3 regions of the Priestia sp. D51 genome follow, and region 3 is predicted to be linked to each of the others. Evidence: riboswitches for the same ligand, from Rfam matches in the RefSeq annotation. Region 3 holds a riboswitch; each other region holds the start of a gene.
The links. A riboswitch is a leader RNA that binds a small molecule or an ion and turns the genes downstream of it on or off. The one in region 3 is predicted to bind S-adenosylmethionine.
Positions count from the first base shown of each region.

Region 1: another riboswitch for S-adenosylmethionine. It lies ahead of mtnK (S-methyl-5-thioribose kinase); the one in region 3 lies ahead of ACNHOZ_RS20055 (methionine ABC transporter ATP-binding protein).
Region 2: another riboswitch for S-adenosylmethionine. It lies ahead of ACNHOZ_RS05695 (sulfite oxidase-like oxidoreductase); the one in region 3 lies ahead of ACNHOZ_RS20055 (methionine ABC transporter ATP-binding protein).

Region 1 is NZ_JBLTIR010000003.1:666,062-671,547, forward strand. It holds gene ACNHOZ_RS15210 (PAS domain S-box protein) at 1-639, shown strand, start outside; gene ACNHOZ_RS15215 (methylated-DNA--[protein]-cysteine S-methyltransferase) at 659-1,162, shown strand; gene ACNHOZ_RS15220 (hypothetical protein) at 1,163-1,327, opposite strand; gene ACNHOZ_RS15225 (hypothetical protein) at 1,402-1,641, opposite strand; gene mtnA (S-methyl-5-thioribose-1-phosphate isomerase) at 1,765-2,823, opposite strand; gene mtnK (S-methyl-5-thioribose kinase) at 2,859-4,031, opposite strand; SAM riboswitch class I at 4,167-4,317, opposite strand; gene ACNHOZ_RS15240 (carbon-nitrogen family hydrolase) at 4,409-5,191, opposite strand; gene ACNHOZ_RS15245 (pyridoxal phosphate-dependent aminotransferase) at 5,304-5,486, shown strand, end outside.
Region 2 is NZ_JBLTIR010000001.1:1,088,748-1,094,233, forward strand. It holds gene ACNHOZ_RS05685 (putative polysaccharide biosynthesis protein) at 178-1,788, shown strand; gene ACNHOZ_RS05690 (hypothetical protein) at 1,802-2,170, shown strand; SAM riboswitch class I at 2,312-2,418, shown strand; gene ACNHOZ_RS05695 (sulfite oxidase-like oxidoreductase) at 2,494-3,156, shown strand; gene ACNHOZ_RS05700 (MogA/MoaB family molybdenum cofactor biosynthesis protein) at 3,190-3,702, opposite strand; gene moaC (cyclic pyranopterin monophosphate synthase MoaC) at 3,715-4,203, opposite strand; gene ACNHOZ_RS05710 (molybdopterin molybdotransferase MoeA) at 4,318-5,486, shown strand, end outside.
Region 3 is NZ_JBLTIR010000005.1:63,613-69,098, forward strand. It holds gene sufC (Fe-S cluster assembly ATPase SufC) at 1-638, opposite strand, end outside; gene ACNHOZ_RS20040 (carboxymuconolactone decarboxylase family protein) at 877-1,242, opposite strand; gene ACNHOZ_RS20045 (MetQ/NlpA family ABC transporter substrate-binding protein) at 1,364-2,200, opposite strand; gene ACNHOZ_RS20050 (methionine ABC transporter permease) at 2,218-2,886, opposite strand; gene ACNHOZ_RS20055 (methionine ABC transporter ATP-binding protein) at 2,879-3,904, opposite strand; SAM riboswitch class I at 4,036-4,143, opposite strand; gene ACNHOZ_RS20060 (thioredoxin family protein) at 4,324-4,623, opposite strand; gene ACNHOZ_RS20065 (toprim domain-containing protein) at 4,638-4,988, opposite strand; gene ACNHOZ_RS20070 (YusG family protein) at 5,170-5,415, opposite strand.

The sequences.
Region 1 (5,486 bases), on a different contig from region 3:
GTAGTCGGACAGTTAGCAGCTGGGATTGCGCATGAAATCCGCAACCCGATGACGGCTTTAAAAGGGTTTGTTCAGCTGCTAGAAAGCAGCATTCAAGAAGATCACTCTCTTTATTTTGATATTATTAAATCCGAATTAAAAAGAATCGAAACTATTATTACAGAGTTTCTAGTACTCGCTAAGCCACAGGCCGTAAAGTTCGAAAAGAAAAATCTAGCTGCGGTTGTTAAAGAAACGATTGATTTATTAAATGCTCAAGCGCTTTTAGAAAATATTCAGTTTGAACTAAGTGTGTCCCCTCAGCTGCCAATGGTATACTGCGAGCCGAACCAAATTAAACAAGTACTAATAAATGTAATTAAAAATGCAATTGAAGTCACGTCAAACGGGGGAAGAATTTTTGTTGAAGTCTATTCTACAGAGCCGCACTACGTGACGGTCTCCATTCGAGATCAAGGAGACGGAATGCCCGAAGAGCGCATCAAGCGCTTAGGAGAGCCATTTTATACGACAAAAGAAAAAGGAACGGGGCTCGGTTTGATGGTCTCATATAAAATTATCGAAGAACATAAAGGGCGAATTGAAGTGGAAAGCAAAATAGGAGAAGGAACAGCTTTTCGTGTTATTCTTCCAGCCTAATTAGAAAGGATAAGCGAGTATGTACTATGGAGAAATGAACTTATTTTCTGATTTGAAAATTTATATTGTAGCCTCGGAAAAAGGGGTTCAACATATTTGGTTTGATAGTGATGATCACAACGAGCAGCTTAAAAAACTTGTCCATGACGAGAATTATCACCTTGTGAAAGAAGCGAAGCGGCAGCTTCAGGATTATGCTGAAGGGCGCACGCTAACATTTGATGTGCCTTTGGATATAAAAGGAACAGACTTTCAAAAAGAAGTGTGGTTAACGCTTAAAGGTATACCTTATGGACAAACGTGGTCTTATAGTGATGTAGCGGAGTCTGTTAATCGCTCTAAAGCCGTAAGGGCTGTGGGACAAGCGAATCGTCGAAATCCACTGCCTATTATTTTACCTTGTCACCGTGTTATTGGTAAAAATGGAGCTTTAACAGGTTATGCAGGTTCCCAAACTCATATAAAAGAAAAACTATTAATGCTTGAAAGAAATGTAGCAAAAGGCGCTCTGGAGTTAAAATAACTATTCACCGTCTAATTTCCAGCCTTCTCCCTGCACAAAAACACCGTCAATTTGCTGAGGAGAAGGGAGGGAATTTAGTTCTTCATCTTTGGATAAATCGAATAGCTGATATTGCTGCTTACGATTCAACGCTTTGTTTTTATCCGTTTTTTGCTCTGCACTCATTTTTACTCCTCCTTATTCAAAAAGAATCCCCTATAATATATGTAGAAAAAGCAGAGAGTACTGTTACAATTGTGTTACAAATGCAGCCAAAAAGCGCTGTTTAATGAAAAAGGTTGAGACATAACAAAATCAATGTCATCTAAAGATGAACAACTCGTATACATGAACTGAACCGCTTGTGACACCGCAGTTGATTTCCGTGCAAGACTTCGCTTTCCGCGGGCGGCCGCTGAGCCTCCTCGTCGCTTGCGCTCCTGCGGGGTCTCACCCCTTCGGTTTTTCCTGCAGGAGTCTTCACCTTGCCCTCCAATCAACTGCTAGAGGGAACGAAACAGATAAAACGATATTTACCATCACAAAAAAACGAACCACTAATCAACACGTTGATTAGTGGTTCGTTTTGCAGTGGGACAAAATACTTTTGTCCCAGCCTCTTGTTATTGAGCAGATTGCAGCAAAACTTTTTGAATGGATTCAAAAGACGGGGAATGGATAACTCCATGCTCTGTAATAATGGCCGTAATCAGTTCGCTTGGCGTCACATCAAAAGCTGGATTGTACACAGAGATTCCGTCTGGAGCAATTTGCGTATCTCCAATGTGCGTTACTTCTTTAGGTGAACGTTCTTCAATAGGGATGCTGCTTCCGTCTTGAATAGATAAATCAAATGTGGACTGCGGCGCTGCTACGTAAAATGGAATACCGAATGCTTTCGCTAAAAGAGCAAGTCCATACGTTCCAATTTTGTTAGCCGTATCGCCATTTGCTGCAATGCGGTCAGCACCTACAATGATCCCATTAATTCCTTTTGTTTTAATGGTATGAGCAGCCATATTATCCGTAATCAGCGTAACGTCTACTCCCGACTTCTGAAGTTCCCATGCTGTTAAGCGAGAACCTTGAAGAACGGGTCTTGTTTCACAAGCAAATACTTCAAGCGGAATATCGCGCTGCTTAGACAAGTGAAAAGGTGCTAATGCTGTTCCATAATAAGCTGTAGCAATTGAACCAGCATTACATATTGTCATGATTTTATCTTTCTTTTTAAATAAAGAAAGGGCATGATCTCCAATTCGGTAGCACGTTTCTTCATCTTCTACTTGAATTTGAATCGCTTCATGAACAACTTTTGTTTTAGCTTCATTAACGGACGAAGCGGATTCAGCGCTTTTCGCTACGCGCTCCAGTGCCCAAAATAAATTGACGGCAGTCGGGCGTGAACTAGCTAAATACTGTTGATCTAGAGCTAGCTTTTTGTTAAATTCCTTGACTGAATCCGTGTCATAGCTAAGCGCAGAAAGAGCAAGACCAAAAGCCGCCGTAATGCCAATTGCAGGGGCTCCGCGTACTTTCAAGGTAGTGATAGCATCCCATACGTCTTTAATGGTTTGCAGCTTAATATATTCAACTTTGCCAGGAAGCTGCTGCTGATCTAATAAAGTAATATATGATTCATTCCATTCCACTGAGCGCGGAAGTGATAGTGTATTTGTCATGCTGATACCGATCCTTTCATTGTGTACATTATTCGTTATCGAAGTAAATGTTCAAATTCATTTGGTGAAACGTCTTGTTGGTGCAGAAGTAAATAGCGTCCAATTTTTAACGCAGTACGTTTAGCGTTAATTTTTCTTTCCTCTGAAGAAATTTCGTCTAAGTCCGCCACGTGAGCTAAGCCAATCGTACGTCGAATGATTTCACACCCTGCATACCCAACAGCATCTTGCCACGTTTGCGTTAAAATTTCATGTAACAAGCGCTCATCTTTAGCGAAAGGTTCAGTGTTTTCAGAATGCCAAAGCGCAGTAAAGGTATCTTTAAATACGTTCCATGTGTTCGTAATGTGTGCAAATAACGGTTCGCGATCTGTTTTTCGAGAAAGAGCATTTAAAAATAAATTCGCAACAAATTGGCCTAAATCGAATCCAAACGGACCGTAAAAAGCAAACTCTGGATCAATCACTTTCGTTTCTTGACTGCTAGCAAATATGCTTCCTGTATGTAAATCACCGTGAATTAGCGTTTGGGCATTTGTTAAAAATTTATATTTTAATCTTGCTGCTTGTAGCTTTACATCTCCATCGTTCCACAATTCTTCTACATCAGGACGCAGCGCTTCTTCAAATTCATTTGTATCGATATCAAAAAAAGGATCTGTAAAAACTAAATCTTCCGTAATATTGCATAAGTCCGGATTGCTGTACTTGACGACTTCTTCTTTTTTATCCTGAGGCTTTAAGGCAAAATCCGACGTTTTGAACGCAATATGTCCTAGAAAAGAACCGATATGCTGTGAAAGCAGGGGATAACTTTCTCCTTGAATAAGTCCGGCGCGGGAAATCGTTAAATGAGACAGATTTTCCATGACCGTAACAGCAAGCGTTTCATCGTGGTAATACACAGCTGGTACGAGTTCAGGGGTAAATGCACCGAATTGCTTGAGCGCATTGCTTTCAATCGTGGCACGGTTCAAGGATAGAGGCCAGCTCTCGCCTACAACTTTTGCATAGGGAAGTGCTTGTTTGACGATAATGGATTTATTCGTTTGATCATTTATGATGTGAAAGACGAGATTTAAGTTGCCGTCACCGATTTCACGGGCAGTCAGTGCTTCTGTGGCATCAAAAAGACCTAGCTTTTTCACAAGTTTGATTGCTGAAATTTCTGTTAATGGCTGATATTTCTCTGTTTTTATTGTTGACATCGGAACCCCTCCATAGTTTATTAAACTGATTTGTTTACTAAGTTAATAGGTTTAAGAATATATGGAGGCTTTTATAATTTTAGAAAATATAAAAGCCTCTTTCGTTGGAAAGAGGCTTGATTGTAGTGTTCAAACCTCTTATCTGCCAGAAAGAATTACTTTCTGTTGGAATTAGCACCGTGCCTGTGTAAAACATGTTTTACGGGTGTGATCCACCTTAGGATGGAATGACGGTCGGTTGCTGGGCTTCACAGGGCCAAATCCCTCAGCCAACTCTTGATAAGAGTACGATTACTTATTCAATTTTGATTTGTTTGAATATTTTATGATATCTGGTGAAAATCGTATCATGCAAAAAAACGGCTGTCAATACATAATTAATAAAATTCTGTGCGGCGATCTGTAAAGACAGGAATTTGTTTGCGAATTTCTTTTACAAGTTCTAGGTTAACGTCAGCACTTAAAAGTTCTTCGCTATCGCCAGCTTCAGCGATTATTTCTCCCCACGGATCGATGACTAAGGAATGTCCGGCAAATGTGTTATTAGGATCTTGGCCTACACGATTACACGCGATTACATAGCATTGATTTTCGATTGCGCGGCTAATGAGCAGTGCTTTCCAATGGGCAAGTCTTGGAGCCGGCCACTGAGCAACAACAAATAAGACTTCTGCTCCGCTGCTAGTATGCACGCGAATCCATTCTGGAAAACGAATATCGTAACAAATAACTCCTGCGCATAAAGACTGTTCAAGTGTAAAAAGATTTTTTGCTGTTCCTGCTTCTAGATAGAGGTGCTCATCCATTAATTTAAATAAGTGCAGCTTACTGTATTGTGACACTTCACGACCTTTTCGGTCAAAAATATACATCGTATTTGTGACGCCTTGCTCTGTTTTTTTCGCGATCGAACCTGCCACAATATTTACTTCGTTCGTTTTAGCAAATTGAGAGATTAATTGCTTGGCCTGCTGTCCTTCATCATCGGCAATTTCGTCTAGCCGCGTCAAATCATAAGCTGTATCCCATAGCTCAGGAAGCACAAGGATGTCAGGGTTTTCTTTTAGAGCTTCCGTCATTTTTTGTTGAATATATTTTCGGTTTTTAGTTGGGTTTCCAAACGCAATATCAAGCTGCAAACACGTGATTTTTACACTCACTTTATCATCCGTCCTTTTTGTAGTAGTTGAAAAAAATGACTTTACAAGTTGAGTATTACAATATATTATTTGTGACTAGAATTTCAAGAATTTTTTGAGAAGGTGTGCGATGATGAAACAATTTGAGCAATCGGAACTATTAAAAAGTTTACCAAAACAATTTTTTGCATCACTTGTAGGCAAGGTAGGAAAAGTAATGGCCCAAGGGCACGACGTTATTAACTTAGGGCAGGGAAATCCTGATCAGCCTACTCCTTCACATATTGTAGAAACACTCCAAAAAGCAAGTGCTAAT
Region 2 (5,486 bases), on a different contig from region 3:
AAAAACGATTCATTTCTCATAGGTGAAAAGAGTGGTTTATATTCCTTTATTAGGTAAAAAAACGTAATATGAAGAAAGTTCTAATGCTTTATAAAAAACTGGATAATAATTGTAATTATGATACAATAAATCAAGTATTTGTTAAAAATATAATATCTATTTCTGGAGTTTTGATGTATGGAAAAAAATTTGATGAGAGGTACGCTTTTGTTAACAGCGTCTTCTTTGCTAACAAAGATTTTGGGTTTTATTTATATTATTCCGTTTACAGCGCTAGTCGGAACGTCAGGTTACGCGCTTTATAAGTATGCATACGGTCCATATACCTTGATGCTAAGCTTATCGACAATGGGTCTTCCGCTTGCTGTTTCGAAGTATGTATCGAAATATAACGGTCTTGGAAACTACAGGGCAGGGCAAGATCTATTAAAAGCAGGCCTTCTATTAATGACGATAACAGGCATAATAGGATTTTTAGTCCTCTATACCATGGCGCCTTCGCTCGCTGAGCTAGTGATTAACGGAAAAGATTCCTCAGGAAATAGTCAAAAAGACGTGGTATACGTGATTCGAATGGTGAGCTTTGCTTTAATTATTATCCCACCTATGAGTCTATTACGAGGCTACTTTCAAGGTAACCAGTCCATGGGACCATCCGCGCTAAGTACAATTATTGAACAAATAGTGCGTGTGCTGTTTATTTTAGCAGGAGCATACGCTGTTATTCATCTCTTTCATAGCACGATGACAAAAGCTGTTGGAATTGGTACGTTTGGAGCGTTTATTGGAGGCTTAGGGGGTATAGGGATTCTCGGTGCGACGTATCTAAAACGCAAGCGGCTGATTATGAAGGAAGTGGATAGCGGAAAGAATAATAAATCTGTTCCGTTCTCTTTAATGTTCAAAGAGCTTGTGACGTACGCTGTTCCGTTTGTATTAGTTGGTTTAGCTATTCCAATCTATCAAAATATTGATACGTTTACGATTAACATGCTTTTTCAATCAATAGGGTATGGACAAGCTAAAGCTGAAACGATTAACTCTGTCATTGGGTTAGCGCAAATTTTAGTAATGGTGCCGGTATCGCTAGCAACTGCCTTCAGCATGTCGCTGATTCCGGGTATTACATCTTCTTTTGTGCAAGGAAATTTACGAGAAGTAAAAGGAAAGATTACAAAAACGCTGCAGCTGCTGTTGTTTTTTACTCTTCCTTCTGCGGTGGGGCTTTGTTTATTGGGTAAGCCGGTATATATGATGATCTTTGGAGCGAAAAACAGTCCTGAAATCGGTGGAGTTGTTTTACAATGGTATGCGCCTGCTGCCATTTTATTTGCTCTTTTTACCGTAACAGCCGCGATTCTTCAAGGAATTAATCAGCAAAAGAAATTAATTTTTGGCTTGGGCTTAGGTATTGTTGTGAAGATAGTATTAAACGTACTGTTGGTTTCAAGCTTAAAAGAAATTGGACCTGTTGTCGCGACGTACGGAGGATATGGTGTATCGGTTATCTATAACTTTTATTTAATTGAAAAATCCATTTCTTACCGAGTTCAATCACTAGGAAAAGCCGCGTTGACTCCTGTTTTATTAGTAAGTGTGATGTCAGCCGCTGTGCTTATTGGCAATTATGCTTCTCACTATTTTCTGGAAAATAAGCTGTCTGCATCTTCACTTGCGAGTAGCACGTCTTGTATTTCAATAGCTTTAGGTGCTGCTGTGTATCTAGGGCTTGGAGTCAAAACAAGTTTAGGGCAATCTGTTGTGTTAAATAGAAGAAAAAGAATGTAAAGGAGAGAAAGAAGTGTCAAAACGATTTGTACTAACCGTAGCCGCTGGAGGATGTATCATAATCTTCGGCGCGCTGCTGCTACTAAACTGGGAAAAGGTGTTTGGAGACTACCGTCCCATTCAAACAGCAACAGCCGTATTCAAGTTAGAAGTGGGAAGTCAAGATGTAGCAAAGACTACGGATTCAGATAATGTTCTTTACTATATGGTGAAAAAAGGACATTTAGATGAATATATTCAACTGATGAATGAAAAAGGCTATGTGTTAAAAGAGAAAGATATTGATCATAACCGACTTGTTTTTAACAATGGACAAGAGGATGAGCAAATTTACTACAAGCGCTTTGCTAGGAAGTATACGATGATTGATGGAGAAGGGTAAAGGCTTTACATACTTAGTAGACTAAAACCTTATAACTCTATCTGTTTTTAAAGTTTTTTGTGCGGAAAAGAAAAATAATATTGACAATTATGACAAAAAGCTTAATACTGACTTTATTACATAAAACAAATACAATTTGTTTCCTTATCAAGAGAGGTGGAGGGACTGGCCCTGTGAAACCCGGCAACCGCTGTCTATGACAGAATGGTGCCAAATCCTTAAGAGTGTATCGCTCTTAGAGATAAGGAAGAAGCTGAAACAAAGCTCTTCCTTATTTATTTAAGGAAGGGCTTTTTATGTACAAAAAACAACGAGGTGATAATTTGAACAAAGCAGACCGTATTAAACGAATGAAAACACCGGAAATTGATCCAAAGTATGAAGGACGAGTGCCTCCGGGTCAGGTAGTAACAGAGCGCTTTCCCATTTTACACGAAGGCGATGTGCCGGATTATAACTTAGAGGAGTGGACGCTTCGCGTGTTTGGGTTGGTAGACAAAGAAGTGATGCTTTCGTATCAAGATATATTGAACATGCCTCAAACAACGGTTAAATGTGATATTCACTGCGTAACGAGATGGACAAGACTTGATAATGAATTTACGGGCGTGCTGTTTGCAGACTTTTTAAAAGCAGTTGGCGTGGAGTTGAAAAGTAAATACATCATGCTGCACGGAGATAATGACTATACGTCAAATATTGAAGTAAAAGATTTACTGAGAGACGATATTCTTCTCGCTCATTCCTTTAACGGAGAGCCGCTTATACCTAAGCATGGATATCCGCTGCGATTGGTTGTGCCGCATTTGTACTTTTGGAAAAGTGTCAAATGGCTTCGGGGCTTTGAAGCTATTGATGAAAACCATCCGGGCTTTTGGGAGCAAAACGGCTTTCATCTTAGAGGAGATCCGTTTAAAGAAGAGCGTTTTTCTGGAGAAGATTTAGGCATTCCAGAAGATGAGTGGGTACATAAAGACTATGATTAATGAAAATGCCTATGCTTGCGCATAGGCATTTTGTTAGCGCTGGCGGTTTAATTCCCACACAACGTGGCGAAGTTCAGGCAAAATCAGTTTGGTCATAGCTAGGCGAACAGCACCGCTTGATCCTGGTGTAGAAAAAACGGCTTTTTCGTTAATCGTCCCGGCAATTGCCCGGCTCATAATCGCTGCGCTGCCAATGTCTTCGGTGTAGCTCAGCATGCGAAACAGCTCGCCAAACCCGACGATTTCTTTATGAATCAGCGCTTGAACGGCTTCAATTGTGACGTCTCGTTTTGTAATGCCGGTGCCGCCGTTTGTGAGAACAACGTCAATGTCCTCAGCACTGCATCCGGCAAGTATCGCTTGTTGAATCGACGTTTGATCGTCTTTTACAATTTCATAGGAAGCGACCTGCATCTCGTGTTCTTTCAGAAGTTGGATCATTAGCGCGCCGCTTTTATCGGTTTCTTTTGTACGTGTATCGGATACCGTAATGACTTTGCAGCGAACGGGCTGAGTTGCTTTGGATTTATGTTCATGTGCGCTCATTATGTACCTCCTTTACGCTTCCGTACGCTTGTAGTCACCGTTTTTGCCGCCTGATTTTTCAAGCAGATATGTTTCGCCGATAATCATGCCTTTATCAATGGCTTTGCACATATCATAAACGGTTAGAGCGCAGGCAGAAGCGGCAGTTAAAGCTTCCATTTCAACGCCCGTTGAGCCTTCCGTTTTAACAGTTGCTTCTATTAATAAACGATACTTGTCATTGCTTGTATCCCAGTCAAATGAAAGGTTTACGCCTTTTAATAAAAGAGGGTGACACATCGGAATAATGTCAGACGTGCGTTTTGCTGCCATAATCCCTGCTACTTGTGCCACAGCAAGCACATCGCCTTTTCCGATTTTATGTTCTACAATGGCTTCGTGAATTTCTTTGTTAACGAGTATGCTTGAACGAGCTGTTGCAACGCGGCGAGTGATAGATTTTTCGCTAATATCGACCATATTGGCACGGCCTTGGTCATTAAAATGTGTAAAAGAAGACATCGGTGTTTTCATCCTTTTTCAGTAAATTTTGTTGTATGATAGAAATAGTGAGATATGCTATGATTTTACACCATAGCGTAAAAAGTGAACAGACATAAAGGAAGTGAAGAATGTATGTTAGAAAGCAGAACACCTATTTCAATTCCTGAAGCAATTGAAAAAATTATGACATATAAAAGAAAAGGCAGCATCGAACGCGTATCGATCACCGAAAGCTACGGGCGCTATTTAGGAGAAGATATTATTGCCGACCAAAACGTGCCTCATTTTAATAAATCGCTTTATGACGGCTTTGCGGTTCGAGCACAAGACTGCGTAGAAGTATCAAATGAACATTCTGTAGAGTTCGAAGTTGTAGGTGAAATCGGCGCTGGCTCTGTTTTTGGAGAAGAAGTAAAGCCGTTTCAAGCAGTGCGCATTATGACAGGAGCGCAAGTGCCTCATTCATGTGATGCGGTTGTGATGCTTGAAGTAACGAAGTCGTATGAAAAAGAAGGCAAAACGTATATGGCGTTAAGCAGGCGGGCTTCAAAGTGGGAACACATTGCGTTAAAAGGAGAAGAAACAAAAAAAGGAGACGTGCTCGTTTCAAAAGGAACGCGCATTAATCCGGGCGTCACGGCTTTTTTAGCTACGTTTGGCTATGCGGATGTAGCCGTGGTGAAGCAGCCGGTGGTTGGCGTGTTAACAACGGGAAGTGAACTGCTTGATGTAAACGAGCCGCTAGAGCCAGGAAAAATCCGCAACAGCAACTCTTATATGGCACTTGCGCAAATCGTAAGAAGCGGGGGAATTCCGAAATATTTACGGAAGCTTGAAGATGATTTTGACCGCTGCTATGAAGCGGTAGAAAAAGCACTTGAAGAAGTGGATATTTTACTGACAACCGGCGGGGTATCCGTTGGTGACTATGATTATTTGCCGGCTATTTATGAAAAGCTTGGTGCCAATGTGCTGTTTAACAAAATTGCGATGCGACCGGGAAGCGTCACAACAGTCGCAGAACGAAACGGACAGCTGCTGTTTGGATTATCAGGAAACCCATCTGCTTGCTATGTCGGGTTTGAACTGTTTGTACGTCCGATTGTTCGCAGCTTTTTACATTCACCGGCGCCTCATTTACATAAAACAAAAGCGGTGTTAAACGGCCGTTTTAAAGAGCCTAATGCATTCACAAGAATGGTACGGGGAGAAATGACAGACGAAGGCGGAAGGCTCTTAGTAACGCCTGTTGGCATGGACAAGTCAGGCGCTATTTCGTCATTAGCTGCAGCAAACGCGCT
Region 3 (5,486 bases):
ATGTAGTTTAATAAACGTTGGTAGTGAGTGATCATTAAGCAACCAAACTCGCTGCCGCGCAGTTCATTAATACCTTTTGATACAACTTTTAACGCATCGATATCTAAACCAGAGTCGATTTCATCTAAAATTGCAATTCCTGGTTGAAGCATCATTAATTGAAGAATTTCGTTACGCTTCTTCTCACCGCCAGAGAAACCTTCGTTTAGGTAACGCTGAGCCATGTCTTGATCCATTTCTAAGAAATCCATGTTTTTGTCTAATTGACGGATGAATTTCATTAGTGAAATTTCTTCGCCTTCTTCACGACGAGCATTAATTGCTGAACGTAGGAAGTCTGCGTTTGTTACCCCGCTGATTTCACTTGGATATTGCATCGCTAGGAATAGACCTGCACGAGCGCGCTCATCTACTTCCATCTCAAGTACATCTTCGCCGTCTAGCGTGATGCTTCCTTGTGTAACCTCGTATTTAGGATGTCCCATGATTGCTGAAGATAATGTTGATTTACCAGTACCGTTTGGTCCCATGATTGCATGGATTTCGCCGCCCTTAACTTCTAAATTAACACCTTTTAAAATTTCTTTACCTTCAATTGCAACATGAAGATCTTTAATTGTTAAAGTTGACCCTGCCATATTAAAACCTCCAGTTATAGACGTATATAGTAAAAAACGATATACCTATATCTTTTTAATTATTCTCATTTTATTCTCATTACAATCTTATAACAAATGAAAACTTATAGCAACCTTTTGACCCAAAAGGTTTTAAACCATTATGTACGTTTTTTAAGACTAAATCCACTCATAAAAAAGTTGCCTTAAAAGACTCGATAGAGCCTTCTAAGACAAGCTTTTTACCCACTTTATTTACTTAGTGCGTGTGGCTAGTCAGTTCTGAAACACACTCTTGGACAAGCGTAACGGACTGACTCATCGCTGCGCCTCCGCCAAATGCCGCTGATACTCCGCATGCTTCTAAAATTTCTTGCTCAGTTGCACCTTGATCAATGCAGCCTTTTGTATGATAAATCATACAGTACTCGTCTTGAGCTACTACGCTGATTCCTAGCGCGATTAACTGCTTTTCTTTTTTAGAAAGAGAACCTTCTCCAAAACATGCTTCAGTAAACGCATTAAACGTTTTTGTTACTTCCGGCAATTTTTCGCTAAATTTCCCAACACCCATTTTATAATCATGAAGTGCTTGCTCAGTTGAATGACGTGCTTCTTGCTGCATAACGTCAGCTCCCATCATCAGTAAAGTTTTCACGGTTAGTATGCGTGAGAAAAATAAGAGTTATTCGTTTTGATGCATACAAAAAAGCACTTGCCCAGAGTGGGCAAGCGCTTTTCTTCTATTATTTATTTACCGGCAATACTCCGCCTTTGTATTTTTCTTTAATGTAGTCTTGAATTTCTTTAGAGTGAAGAACTTTTACTAAAGCTTTCACTGTACCTTTATTTTCGTCACCTTTGTGAACCGTAATGATGTTTGCATATGGGTTGTTTTCTTTGCTTTCCACTGCGATTGGATCTTTTACTGGATCTAAACCAGCATCGATAGCATAGTTAGCATTGATAACAACAGCGTCACCTTCATTGTTTTTGTACATTTGAGGTAACAATCCGCCTTCAACATCGGCTTTAAATTTTAAATTCTTAGGGTTTTCTACAATATCTTTAATTTGTGCGTCTGTTTTCTTTACGCCTGGTTTTAATTTGATCACGCCAGCTTTTTCAAAAATCGATAAAATACGTCCTTGCTCTGCTACTGCATCACGCATAATAACTGTGCCGTTTTTCGGAAGATCTTTTAAGCTTTTGTATTTTTTAGAGTAGATACCAATTGGTTCAATGTGAATGGCACCGGCACTTACGAAATCATACCCTTTTTCACCTTTATGATCTTTTAGCACTGAATTCATATAAGGAACGTGCTGGAAGTAGTTTGCATCAATTTCATTGTTTGCAAGAGCTGTGTTCGGTAAGATGTAATCTTGGAATTTTTTAATCTCTAAATCAATTCCTTGTTTTTCCAAAATAGGTTTTGCTTGTTCTAAAATTTCAGCATGAGGCGTATTAGATGCACCCACGACAATTTTCTTTTCATCTTTTGATCCATTGTTAGATCCACACGCCGCTAATCCTACTACTAGCGCAGATGTTAACGCTAAAGCTGAAAGCCATTTTTTCATAATAAATAATCCTCCCTTTATCTTTTATCAATTTTTGCAGTAATCGCATCTCCAATAAGTTGGATAATAAATACAATAATCAAAATTAAGATCGTAGCGGCTAGCGTTACGTCATTATGACTGCGCTGGAATCCTTCTAAATATGCAAGGTTTCCAAGACCTCCAGCTCCAATCACACCCGCCATTGCCGTATAGCCTACTAACGCAATGGTTGTTACTGTCAAACCGGAAATCAAAGCTGGTAGCGATTCAGGTAACAGCACTTTAAAGATAATAGTGCTTGTTGTGGCTCCCATTGATTTAGCAGCTTCAATAACACCCTTATCAATTTCACGCAGACCAATTTCTACAAGACGCGCATAAAATGGTGCTGCTCCAACAATTAAAGCCGGTAACGCTGCATTAGCGCCTAAAATACTTCCTACCAATGCTTTGGTAAATGGAATCAGTAAAACAATTAAAATAATGAATGGAATGGAACGAAAGATATTTACAACCGCCGACACAATGGCATATAAAGGTTTGTTTTGCCAAAGCTGTCCTTTGGACGTTAAAAATAAAAGCAGGCCCAATAAAATACCTAGAACAAATGTGGCTACAACTGAAATAGCCGTCATATATAGTGTTTCATTTGTCGCTTGAATAAAATCATCTAAAATAACGTTTGGAAATAGTTTCTCAAGCATTTGTCATTACCTCCACTTCTACCTGCTGCTCATGAATGTATGCAATGACTTTTTCAACTTCTGTTAATTCTCCGTCTAAATGAACGAACAGCGTCCCGTATGAACCTGTTTGTGTATGAGAAATCTTTCCTTGCAAAATATTAATCGTTACATCAAACTGTTTTAAAATCGTTGTAATGAGCGGTTGCTCTGCTTTTCCGCCAACAAACGTCAGCTGAATAATTTGCCCGCTTGGATACAGCTCTTTTACTTGTTCAATCGTTTCAAACGTTTCCTCTGGTTCAGAAATCTGTTGAACGAATCGTTTTGTAATCGGCTGCTTAGGTTTTCTGAATACTTCTAGCACTTGTCCTTCTTCTACTACTGCCCCATTTTCCATAACGGCTACTCGATGACAAATTTTACGAATGACGTGCATTTCATGAGTAATCAATACAATGGTTAACCCTAGCTTCTCATTAATATCTACTAACAGATCTAAAATAGAATCTGTCGTTTGAGGATCAAGCGCTGATGTTGCTTCATCACAAAGCAATACTTTTGGATTGTTCGCTAGCGCTCGAGCAATCCCAACACGCTGCTTTTGTCCGCCGCTAAGCTGTGATGGATAAGCATCTTCACGCCCTTCAAGCCCGACTAGCTTAATAAGTTCGTCTACTCGTTTCATTCTTTTTTCTTTTGAAATCCCTGCTATTTCTAACGGAAAGGCAATATTTTCTCGTACCGTACGCGACCACAAGATATTAAAGTGCTGAAATACCATACTAATTTCTTGTCTAGCTTTTCTGAGTTTTCCGCCTTTAATTTTTCCCATATCATTACCTGCTACTTCGACCGTTCCTGTCGTTGGTGTTTCTAATCCGTTTAGCAAGCGAATCAAAGAACTTTTCCCCGCTCCGCTATAACCAATAATTCCGTAAATTTCACCTTGGTTAACGGTTAGATTCACATTATCAACAGCTGTTACTTGACCGCTTTTGGCCTGATAAATTTTTGTAACGTCTGTTAATGTAATCATATTTCTTCACCTTCTTTAATAAAAACTTAATTATATTAGGTTGCCCTATAGGATGAAAAAGCCGTAAAACAATTTTCCCCATTAAAAAAGCCTCTCTGCGCATGACAGAAAGGCTCGATATTTAATCCTTTCTCTCATCTTTCAAAGCGCATAGCTTTGCAGGAATTGGCACCATTTCAGTTAGTCTGACGGTTGCCGGGTTTCACAGGGCTCAGTCCCTCCACCTCTCTTGATAAGAGTTCGCAACAATTATTTTGTTTTTGGGAAATATTCATTCATTTATGAACATTCATGAGTGTGATTTTAGCATGTGTCAGATAGGCTGTCAACAGATTTTATTCTTGGGATAATATCCCAAGATTTCAACAGCCCCAACGGTTCGCTCTCTTTCCACTTCTTCATTTTAAACAAACGTTTGATTATCGAAGCTCCTCGAGTACGTGCTCGATGGAATGAAACGCGTAGAGTTTTTTTACCATTTCACCATTTTCCACTTCAATCAAACAAGGTACGCTTTCAATAGAAAATAATTCTGCTTTTGAAGGCATATAATTTAAATTGCTCATTCCGATGGTTACATCCGGCAGCATCGCTTCTGCCACGGTTAACATTTTTTTTGCCAGCTGACATGTCCCGCAAAAAGGCGTATGGAAAAAGATAAAGGCTCTTTCTCCTTCTTTTAACTGATCATCCAGCTGTTTTTCGCTCCATTCTTGCATGTTGCTCATTCCTTTTATGTTAAAAATTCTGCATTAACATCGATATTGGCACTCAGCAATACTGTTGCTATGTGATGTCTAGGGGCGGCAGCAACTTCTCGGTACATTTTATCAATATATAGATGCTCTGCTTCCGGAAGCTCTCGTTTAAATTGTTTTCTCAGCTTATTCCCTGAATCATCAGAGTCAACGAGTATGTATACCTCTTTGTTAAACGTACAGTCAATAATTTCATCCAGCTTTGATAAACTAATCGTACCGTTTGTACAAATAATTTCAATTGGTTCTCGAATGATATCTTGAATACGCTTTTTATCTGACTTTCCTTCGACAATAATTACTTTTTCAATTTCAATTAGCCCCATTTTCATCACCCATAATCGTCAGTTGTATAGTAACATCATTTCTTTATGCTATACAATATTCGTTAATGTATCACAGTTCACCTGTTTTTTAAAAGAAATTTGCAAGAAAGAACTCTTTTAAAAGGCAGTTTAGGCCATATTATCTCTATAAAACAAGAAAAACAGCGGCAGTTGCCACTGTTTAGCACCATCCTGCTTCTTCATCGCAGTCTGTATATTTTTGCGTTTCACCTTGTTTTTGTACGTCCGCGTATTGATAGAACTTATTATTTTCTTGCGAATATCCTTCTTCAAAGCGGTATTCATTGCCGCTTGTTCCGTAGCTAACTTCACCAATTGGCTGTTTATCAACGTATAATTTCATACCGCCGTCATGAAATTTAGCTGTAACGCGATCTGTAACGTCCATTTTTTGTTTTTCAAACATAAAAAGACACTCCTTTAGCTTGTTTACTAATAGAGTGTCCAGTCAAAAACTTTTCATAAAGACAATTTATG